3 regions of the Kocuria cellulosilytica genome follow, and region 2 is predicted to be linked to each of the others. Evidence: riboswitches for the same ligand, from Rfam matches in the RefSeq annotation. Region 2 holds a riboswitch; each other region holds the start of a gene.
What was found. A riboswitch is a leader RNA that binds a small molecule or an ion and turns the genes downstream of it on or off. The one in region 2 is predicted to bind S-adenosylmethionine.
Positions count from the first base shown of each region.

Region 1: linked by a shared signal. The riboswitch ahead of RCG67_RS14610 (bifunctional o-acetylhomoserine/o-acetylserine sulfhydrylase) and the one ahead of RCG67_RS05025 (LLM class flavin-dependent oxidoreductase) in region 2 are both predicted to bind S-adenosylmethionine.
Region 3: linked by a shared signal. The riboswitch ahead of RCG67_RS10760 (hypothetical protein) and the one ahead of RCG67_RS05025 (LLM class flavin-dependent oxidoreductase) in region 2 are both predicted to bind S-adenosylmethionine.

Region 1 is NZ_JAVFWZ010000011.1:13,942-17,188, forward strand. Features, by position in the region: gene RCG67_RS14600 (CPBP family intramembrane glutamic endopeptidase) at 1-178, shown strand, start outside; gene RCG67_RS14605 (VOC family protein) at 215-853, opposite strand; SAM riboswitch class IV at 996-1,111, shown strand; gene RCG67_RS14610 (bifunctional o-acetylhomoserine/o-acetylserine sulfhydrylase) at 1,188-2,594, shown strand; gene metX (homoserine O-acetyltransferase MetX) at 2,591-3,247, shown strand, end outside.
Region 2 is NZ_JAVFWZ010000002.1:525,637-528,883, forward strand. Features, by position in the region: gene RCG67_RS05025 (LLM class flavin-dependent oxidoreductase) at 1-1,353, opposite strand, end outside; SAM riboswitch class IV at 1,431-1,545, opposite strand; gene RCG67_RS05030 (CoA-binding protein) at 1,731-2,195, opposite strand; gene RCG67_RS05035 (endonuclease domain-containing protein) at 2,515-3,247, opposite strand, start outside.
Region 3 is NZ_JAVFWZ010000006.1:107,154-110,400, forward strand. Features, by position in the region: gene RCG67_RS10750 (hypothetical protein) at 64-252, shown strand; gene RCG67_RS10755 (hypothetical protein) at 362-658, opposite strand; SAM riboswitch class IV at 1,063-1,188, shown strand; gene RCG67_RS10760 (hypothetical protein) at 1,202-1,435, shown strand; gene RCG67_RS10765 (PIN domain-containing protein) at 1,447-1,842, shown strand; gene RCG67_RS10770 (glycosyltransferase family 4 protein) at 1,881-3,050, opposite strand; gene RCG67_RS10775 (cell division protein PerM) at 3,166-3,247, shown strand, end outside.

The DNA.
Region 1 (3,247 bases), on a different contig from region 2:
CCTGTTCCGCGGCAGCTACCACCTCTACCAGGGGATCGGGCCGTTCCTCGGCAACGTGGTGATGGGCCTGGTCTTCGCGGAGCTCTACCGGCGCACCGGCCGGGTGATGCCCCTCGTCGTCGCGCACTTCCTGCTGGACGCCGTGGGCTTCCTCGGCGCCGCCCGGCTGCTGGGCTGACGCCCGGGGGCCGGACCCGTCCGGCGGCCCCGGGACTCAGATGGTGACGGGGCCGTCCGGGGTGCTGAAGGTGACGGAGAGCACCCCGGGGGTGCCCTCCGGATAGCGCCAGTCGACCTCCAGGTCCTCGAGCGCGGTCTCCACGGGGGCGCCCAGCCACTCGGTGACCCGGTCCGGGGCCCCGGCGATGCACATCCCCGCCAGGCCCACGTCCGTGATCCGCGCCTGGGAGGGGTGCATCTCGGGGTCGGACTCGAAGTGCACCATGAACGGCAGCTGGGGGTCGGCGATGAGGCCCTTCACGCCGATCTGACGCCACTCGAGGCACCGGCCGTCCGGGAACACCCGGCAGCCGGGGACGGAGGACCGGCCCAGGCGCTGCTCGAAGGGGGCGAGGTCGTCGACCTCCACGACCCAGCCCAGCCAGCCGCCGCCCGCCTCGGAGCGGGCGCGCACGGCCTGGCCGAACGGCGCCTTCACCGCGGCCGGGTGCTCGAGGACCTCGACGACCTCGACGTACTGGTGGTTCGTGAGGGGGAGGATCATGTTGCGGGTGCCGAAACGGGGGTGCACCCCGCCCTTGACCGGCTCGATCCCGAGCTGGTCGGCGATGCGCTCGGTGGTGGCCGCCAGGCCCTCCGGGCGGCAGGCGTAGGACACGTGGTCGACTCTCATGGGCTCATCGTGGCACCGTGTGAGTTTCGTCTCCAAATCGGTCCGCGGCGCACCCGGCGCGGTGCACCCGGCCCCCGCCGCCGGGCGTCACGCCCGGGCCCGGCTTGACGCCGTGTCGTCCGGATCCGGAGAATGCTGTCTAGGTCATGAGCGCCAGCGTCCAAGCCCCAGCTAGCTGGCCGGCAACCCTCCACCGCGGTGGGGTGCCCTGGGTGAAGACCAGGCTCCTCGCGACCGGCGAGCGAGCAAGCGCGGGTCCCCGGCGCCCGGCCGCTCCCGGCCGCACCGCCTCGGCCGGGACGGGACCCCTGACACCCGCAAGGAGTCCCACGGCATGTCCGAGACCACCGCTTCCAGCACCGACCGCTCCACCGCCGGCGCCCCCGTCCCCGCCGCCGAGCGGCCCACCCCCGAGAACCCGGGGGGCTGGGCGTTCGAGACCCGGCAGATCCACGCGGGGCAGAGCCCCGACCCGGTCACCGGCTCCCGGGCCCTGCCCATCCACCAGACCACGTCCTTCGTCTTCCCGGACGCCCAGGCCGCGGCCGACCGCTTCGCCCTCGCCGAGCTCGGGCCGATCTACACGCGGATCGGCAACCCGACCACGGAGGTCGTGGAGAACCGGATCGCCGCCCTGGAGGGCGGCGTGGGCGCCCTGATGCTCAGCGCGGGGCAGTCGGCCACGACGTTCGCGGTGCTCAACGTGGCCGGCGCCGGCGACCACATCGTGGCCAGCCCCAGCCTCTACGGCGGGACGTACAACCTGTTCAAGTACACGCTGCCCAAGCTCGGCGTCGAGACCACCTTCGTGACCGACCCGGACGACCCCGAGGAGTGGCGGCGGGCGGTGCGGCCGAACACCAAGGCCTTCTTCGCGGAGACCATCCCGAACCCGCGCAACGACTTCCTCGACATCGAGACGGTCTCCGGCATCGCGCACGACTCCGAGGTGCCGCTCATCGTGGACAACACCGTGGCGACCCCGTACCTGGTCCAGCCCTTCCGCTGGGGCGCGGACGTCGTGGTGCACTCGGCCACGAAGTTCCTCGGCGGGCACGGCACGGCGATCGGCGGGGTGATCGTGGACTCCGGGGCCTTCGACTTCGGCCGCTACCCGGAGCGCTTCCCCGGCTTCAACCAGCCGGACGAGTCCTACGGCGGGCTCGTCTACGCCCAGGCCCTGGGGGCGGAGGGACCCTTCGGCGTCAACCTGTCCTACATCCTCAAGGCCCGGGTGCAGCTGCTGCGCGACCTCGGCTCCGCGATCTCCCCGTTCAACGCGTTCCTCATCGAGCAGGGCATCGAGACGCTGTCCCTGCGGATGGAGCGGCACGTGGCCAACGCCGGGACGGTGGCCCGCTGGCTCGAGGCGCGCGAGGACGTGCGCTCGGTGTCCTGGGCCGGGCTGGAGTCCTCCCCGTGGCACGGGCGGGCGCTGAAGTACGCGCCCCGGGGCGCCGGGTCGATCCTGGGCTTCGTGCTCGAGGGCGGCCGCGAGGCCGGGGCCGCCTTCGTGGACGCCCTGACCCTGCACTCGAACGTCGCGAACATCGGCGACGTCCGCTCCCTCGTCATCCACCCGGCGTCCACCACGCACAGCCAGCTCCTGCCCGAGGAGCAGCTGGCCGCCGGGGTGGAGCCCGGCTTCGTGCGCCTGTCCGTGGGCCTGGAGCACGTCGAGGACATCCTGGCGGACCTGGAGCAGGGCTTCGCCGCGGCCGCGCACGGAGGGCAGGAGTGACCGTGACCGTCGTGGGGGGTGCCGGCGCCGGGACCGCCGTCCGCGAGGACGGTGTGCCGCGCGCGGCCGCGATCGGCGAGCTGGAGCTCGAGTCGGGCTTCCGGCTGCCCGAGGTCCGGATCGCCTACGAGACCTGGGGGACCCTGGCCCCGGACGGGTCCAACGCGGTGCTCGTCGAGCACGCGCTCACCGGGGACACCCACGTGGCGGCCGGCCGGGCCCGCCCCGGTGCCTCCGAGGCGGAGCGGCGCGCCGCGCAGAGCGGCGGCTGGTGGGAGGGCCTGGTCGGCCCCGGCGCCGCCATCGACACGGACCGCTGGTTCGTGGTCTGCACCAACATCGTGGGCGGCTGCTACGGGTCCACGGGCCCGGCGGCCCCCGCTCCGCCGGACGTGGACCCGGAGGGCCGCCCGTGGGGCTCCCGCTTTCCGCTCGTCACGGTCCGGGACTCCGTGCACGCCGAGGCGGCGCTGGCCGACGCCCTCGGGATCGGCTCCTGGCGCCTGGTCATCGGCGGCTCCATGGGCGGTGCCCGGGCCCTGGAGTGGGCCGTGACCTACCCGGACCGGGTGCGGGCGTGCGCGGTGGTCGCCGCGTGCGCCCAGTCCAGCGCCGAGCAGCTCGCCTGGGGCCAGGCGCAGAACCTCGCGATC
Region 2 (3,247 bases):
CGCGGCGGCCGGGTGGGTGCCGAGCACCTTGGCCTGCCCGGTGCCGTAGAGGTTCTCGCGCAGCGTGGTGCCCTCGTACCCGGTCCGGTAGCGGCCGCGCTTCTGCAGCTCCGGCACCACCCACTCCACGAAGTCCTCGAACGAGCCCGGGGACACGTGGTAGGCGAGGTTGATGCCGTCCAGCCCGCCGTCGTCGATCCACCGCTCGAGCTCGTCGGCCACGGTCTGCGGGGAGCCGACGATCGGCACGCCCATGCCGCCCATCGAGATGTGCTTGGCGACCTCCTTGACCGTCCACTTCTTGTGCGGGTCCGCGGTGGTGAACGGCGTGAGGAAGGACTGGATGGACTCGGTCTTGATGTACTCCAGGACGTCGTTCTCGTCGTAGCGGCCCAGGTCCACCCCGGACCAGCCGCCCACGAGGCCCAGCGCGCCGTCGGTGTCCGCGTACCGCTCGTAGTCGCGGCGCTTCTGCTCGGCCTTCGCGTCGGTCTCGTCGACGATCACGTGCAGCATGGCGAAGATCTTGAGGTCGTCCCGGTCCCGGCCGTTGGCCTCCGCCTCGTCGCGCAGCTTGTCGGTGACCACGCGGGTCAGGTCCGGGCGGATGCCGCCCACGAACACCGCCTCGGCGTGCCGGCCGGCGAACGCGCGCCCGCGGGACGAGGCTCCGGCCTGGAAGATCAGCGGCGTGCGCTGCGGGGACGGCTCGGTCAGCCCGATCCCCGGGACGTCGAAGTACTTGCCGTGGTGCTGGATGGGGTGGACGAGCGCCGGGTCGGCGAAGACCCCGTTGACCCGGTCCCGCTTGACCGCCCCGTCCTCCCAGGAGCCCTCCCAGAGCTTGTAGCAGACCTCCATGAACTCCTCGGCGATCTCGTAGCGCTCGTCGTGGGAGATCTGCTCCGTGAGCCCGTGGTTCTCCGCGGCGGACTTCAGGTAGGACGTCACCACGTTGAAGCCCATCCGGCCCTTCGTCAGGTGGTCCAGGGTCGCGAACTTCCGGGCCAGCGGATACGGCTGCTCGTAGGTGATCGCGCTGGTCACCCCGAAGCCGAGGTGTTTCGTCACGGCCGCCATCGCGGAGATCTGCATGAAGGGGTCGTTGACGGGGATCTGCGTGGCGTCCCGGATCACCGGGGCCGCGGAGTTCTGGTAGACGTCGTAGTACCCGACGACGTCCGCGAGGAAGAGCGCGTCGAAGAGCCCCTTCTCCAGGAGCTGGGCGACGTCCGTCCAGTACTCGATCGTGTTGTACTCGTCCGCCCGGGACCGGGGGTGCTTCCACAGGCCGGGGGCCTGGTGGCCCACGCAGGTCATGTCGAAGGCGTTGAGGGCGATGCGCTTGCTCATGGGTGTTCCTCCCGGGTCGATGCCGACCCGCGCCCGTGCGTCGTGGAGACCTGCTCGCGGGTCCGACGCACTGCTGGGCGCCGTACTTGCCGCGGAGCGTGTGCACCACGGCCCGATGTTCATCTGGGGCACCCCGCTACGGGAGAGGGTTGCCGCCCGACCAGCCAGAGCTTCGCGTCGGGACTCGTCATCGTCGTCGGGGAACAGCTTAGCGGGTCGCCCGGCACCCGGCGCAAGCCCGACCGCGCACCACGGCGCAGGCCGGGGGACGGTTCAGCCGGACGGTTCGGTCGGCCGGACCGGTCCGACGGTTCGGTCGGCCGGGCCGGTCCGACAGATCCGTCCGACGGGTCGGTCCGACGGATCAGCCGGACGGCTCAGGCGGGCGGGGCGAGCGGTGGAGTCCGGCCCGGGTCCAGGGTCCAGCCCCGCCGGAGCCGGACGCGGAGCTCGATCAGGGGGCAGGTGTCCATGACCACGTCGAGGCCGGCCTGCTCCGCCCGGGCGGCCGCGTCCTCGTCGACGACGCCGAGCTGCAGCCACACCGCCGCGGCGCCCGCGGCGATGGCCTGGTCCACGACCGCGCCGACGCGGCGGGAGTTGACGAAGCAGTCCACCACGTCGATCGGCTCCGGGACCTCGGCGAGGGTGCGGAAACCGGGCTCGCCGTGCACCGGCTCGCCCTTCGGGTTCACCGGGACGATCGTCATGCCGAGGTCGTCCCGGATCTGCTTCGCGACCGAGTGCGCCGGACGGGCCGTGTTGCCGGTCAGCCCCACCACGGCCCACCGACCGGGCCGGGTCATGAGGCGGTCGATGACGGCGGGGTCGTTTCGGGTCATGCCACCAGCCTGGCACGGCACCCTCCCCCGCACGACCCCCTGCCCCCCGCTGCTTCACTGTCCCGCTCTCCTGCTTCCCCGCTCCCCCGCTCTCCTGCTTCCCGCTGCCCTGCTTCCCGCTGCCCTGCTTCCCGCTCTCCTGCTTCCCCGCTCTCCCGCTCTCCCGCTCTTCCGCTTCCCTACTGCCCCGCGAGGTTGCCGGTGTCGGCGACCGCGGCGTGTCCGGTCGCCGACACCAGCAACCTCGCGCGGGGTGCTCCAGCGGGGTGCTCCAGCGGGGTGCTCTAGCGGGGGGCTCTGCCAGGGGGCTCGCGCGGTGTCAGGGCACGGGACGGCCGCGGATCGCCGCCCGCACGAGAGCCACCGCGCGCGGCACGGTGCCGCACGGCGTCACCACGTCCTCCACGAGGTCGCGGTGGGTGATGCGGACCTCTCTCCAGCCCGCGGCCTCCGTGCGGCGCTGACGCCGGATGTCGATCTCGCGCTGACCGGCGCGGTCGTGGTGGGCGCCCTCGTACTGGATGCTGACCCGGGCGGACTCGACCGCGAGGTCCGGAAGGACTTCCGTGCCGTCGGGGGCGACGATCCGGCGGTCGGTCTCCACCTCCCTGATCCCGTGCTCCCGCAGCAGCAGGCGGAGCCGGGTCTCCGGGGCCGAATCCGCGCCCGGCGCGGACAGCTCCGCGGCGACCCGGAGCCTGCGCACGCCCCGCCGCCCCGCGTACCGGCCGAGCAGCCGCATCAGCTCGGCTCTCGGCAGCAGAGGAGGGACGCCGCTCCGCAGGCCGTGGCGGTGCTCGCAGACGGCGCCGTCGACGCAGACCACCAGCTCGTCCGGGTCCAGCACCGCGGCCAGGTCCAGCAGCGTCCGCACCGGGACCGTCACCTCGACGCCTGACACGCGCACGGTCTCCCACGGGGCGAGGTCCGCGTGGTGCCCGGCCACCCCACGGCGTCTGGGCGGCACCCCGTCGTCGGCGCGGGTGACGTGGATCGGCGTGACGCCCCGCAGCCGCCGCGGCAGCCGGAGGTTCCAGACGATCCCGGCGCTC
Region 3 (3,247 bases), on a different contig from region 2:
CACGACGTCCCCCTCGTGCCCACGGGCAGGGGACGGGGGACGAGAGCACCCGGAGGTCCTGCCATGACCGCACCCGATCCGTTCCCCGCGGCGGAGGAGCCGGAGGACCCCTTCGTGCTGAACCGGATCACCGACGCGGAGCTGGAGGTCTCCGTGCCCTTCGAGGTCGAGGCCTCCGAGTGGGAGTTCGACGGCTCCGCCGACGAGGCCGGAGGCGGCTGGGGCTCCGCGGGGGACTACGGCCTCGAGTGAGCGCTCCCCGGCCCGCGACCCGGGCCGGCCCGGAGCGGGCTGCGGGCGGCGCGCACGACGGAGGCCGCAGCCCGATGGGCTGCGGCCTCCGTCGTGTCCTGCCCGCCGGCTACGCCGACAGCGGGAGGGTCGAGGGGTGGAGCTTGAAGAACGGGTGCCGTCCGGTCGTCGCGAGGGCTCCGGGAACGAGGAGCTGGCGGTACTTGGCGCACCATTGCGCGGTTCCCTCCGTGTGCTCCGCCGCGGCGGCGAGGTCGTCGGCCTCAGGGCTCAGGTACTCCTGCACGTCCCCGTCGGTCGACGTGAGCCGGACGAGGTGCAGATCGGGGAGGGCGGTGACGGTCACGTCGATCCACTCCTCGCGCTGGTCGGTGGTGATGGCTGATCTTTCTTCGGACATGGTCATGTTTTCTCCTGACGTTCTTGCAGGCATCCGATGGCGTTGCCCGCCGCTTCGTCATCCGATCCACCCGGGAACATCGGGTTGGCGCGCAGCGGGTCGGAGCCCCTCCGCGGGTTCGCCGGGGATCGCACGATCTCCGGCCGAGCACGCGGACGCCGCATCTCGAGAAGCAGATCCAGGCTACCCCGGAGCTCCGACACCTCGACAAGCGCGTCGTGAGTTGTGTCACTGAAACGTAATGCTCGGGCTCGTCGTCGGCGCCGTCGCCGGTGTTCCGCGCCCATTCCAGCGCAGCGATGTGTCCCCGAGATGTCGGAACGGTGACGCCCCGGGGAAGAACCGCGCACAGCGGGCCGGCCCGGGGCGCGGCCCGGGCGCCGCCGGGCGATGTGGTTCAATGGAGTCAGCTTCAAGAGACCCGGTCGGCAAGCTCCGACTTGACCGGGCACCAACCCCATGTTCACGGGTGGTTCGGATGACGAAGCGGCTCGCGTCGCCGCCACGGCGGTACCCGGTGCGAGCAAGAGCGCACGAAGGATCCCGGCCATGCCCGACCCCCGCACCCCCGTCCCCGCCGTCCGCACGGGCGCGCCGCCCGGCTCCTCCCCGGGCGTCCCGGCCGGACGGGACCCGTCCCCGGTCGAGCCCGCCGCCGGCGTCCCGGCCATCAGCGCCTCCGCCATGAGCGTCGATGACTACGCCCGTGCGGTGCAGGCCCGCACCGAGTTCGTGGACTTCCTGCTGGCCCCGGCCCGCGGCGAGCTCGCCGCCGCCGCCTGAGGACCGGCGCCGTGGACCTGCTCCTGGACCGTTCCGTGCTGCTCGGGGTGCGCACCCCGGAGCGCTGCCCCGAGCTGGCCGGGGTCCTGCGCCGGCAGGGTCACCGGCGGCTGTTCGTGCCCGCCACGGTGCTCGGCGAGCTGCTCGCCGAGCGGCCCGACGAGACGCTGTGGGCGGAGCAGCTCGAGCTGCGCTTCCCGGGCCGGGTGCTGCCGGTGGACGCCGCCGTGGCCCGGGCGTGGGGCGCACTGGCGGCGCGGGCGGCGGCCGACCCGCTCGCCGGCCTCACCGCGGCCACGGCCCTGGTGCACGGGCTGACCGTGCTGACCGCGGAGCCCGGGCGGTACGCCGGCACGGGGACGTCCGTCCTGGACGCGTCCCCGGCCCCGCGCCAGTCCTCGCGGTAGCCCCGCGCCAGTCCGCGCGGCAGCCCTCGCGGTGGCCCTCAGGCGGCCCGGCGGCGGCGCGGACCGCGCTCGGGCACCGAGAGCTCCACGGCGTGCTCGTAGTGCTCGAGCAGCTGCCCGACCAGCACGTCCCACGTCCGGCCCTGGACCGCCGCGTGCGCGGCGGCGCCGAACGCGGCCCGCTTCGCCTCGTCGCCCAGGAGGTCGGCCACGTGCCCCCGCAGCGCTCCGAGGTCCCCCGGGGGATAGAGCCAGCCGGTGCGGGACCGGTCCACGAGGTCGAGGGGCCCGCCCTTACCGGTCGCGACGACCGGCACCCCGGAGGCCATGGCCTCCTGGATCGTCTGGCAGAACGTCTCGAACTCGCCGGGATGGACGAACACGTCGAAGGACGCCATGATGCGGGCGAGCTCCGCGCCGCTGCGCCGCCCGGTGAAGTGGGCCTGCGGGAGCCGGCGGCGCAGGGCGTCCTCCTCCGGGCCCGAGCCCACGACCACGAGGCGCGTGCCGGGCAGGTCGGCGACCGCGGCGAGGTCCTCGACCTGCTTCTCCGGGGCGATCCGGCCCACGTAGCCGACGATCCGCCGGCCGCCGCCGACCTCCTCCCGCCACTGCTCGTCCCGGTGCCGGGGGCTGAAGCGGGTGGTGTCCACCCCGCGCCGCCACACGTGCACGTCCCGGACGCCGTGCTCGGTGAGCTGCCGGACGGCCGAGGTGGACGGCGCGAGCGTGAGCGTCGCGAGGTTGTGCATGGAGCGCACGTGCCCCCACAGGAGCTGCTCGAGGAACGGTGCCCCGTACTTGGCCGCGTAGCCGGGCACGTCCGTCTGGTAGACCGCCACGCACGGCACCCCGAGCTGCTGGGCCGCCACGATCGCCCGGCGGCCCAGCACGAACGGGGAGGCCACGTGGACCACGTCCGGCCGGAAGCGCTCGAGCTGCCGGCGCACCCGCGCCACGGTCCCCCCGGCCACGCGCACCGCCGGATAGCCGGTGAGCGGCACGGCGGGCAGCCGGTGCACCGGCACCCCGTCGAGGTCCTCGACGGCGTCCTCGGCGGGGAGCCCGAGCGGAGGAGGACCGTAGGAGGGCGCCACGACGGCGACGTCGTGGCCTCCGGCGACCAGCTGCTCGACGACCCGCAGCACCGAGTGGGTGACTCCGTTCAGATGGGGGAGGAACTGTTCGGCGACCACGGCGACTCTCATGGGCCCGAGCCTGCCCGGGCCGGGCGACCGGACGGGAAGCGGCGCGTGGCCCGCCGGTGAAGGCGCCGTGAAGCCTCTGCCGGGGCGCCGCGCGGGCGTGGGAAGATGGTCGGTGATGAACTCCCATGGCTCCTCTTCCCCCGCCGCACGCCCCGACCGCAAGGGCGTGCCCATGCCGCTGTGGCTGCAGGGCGTGC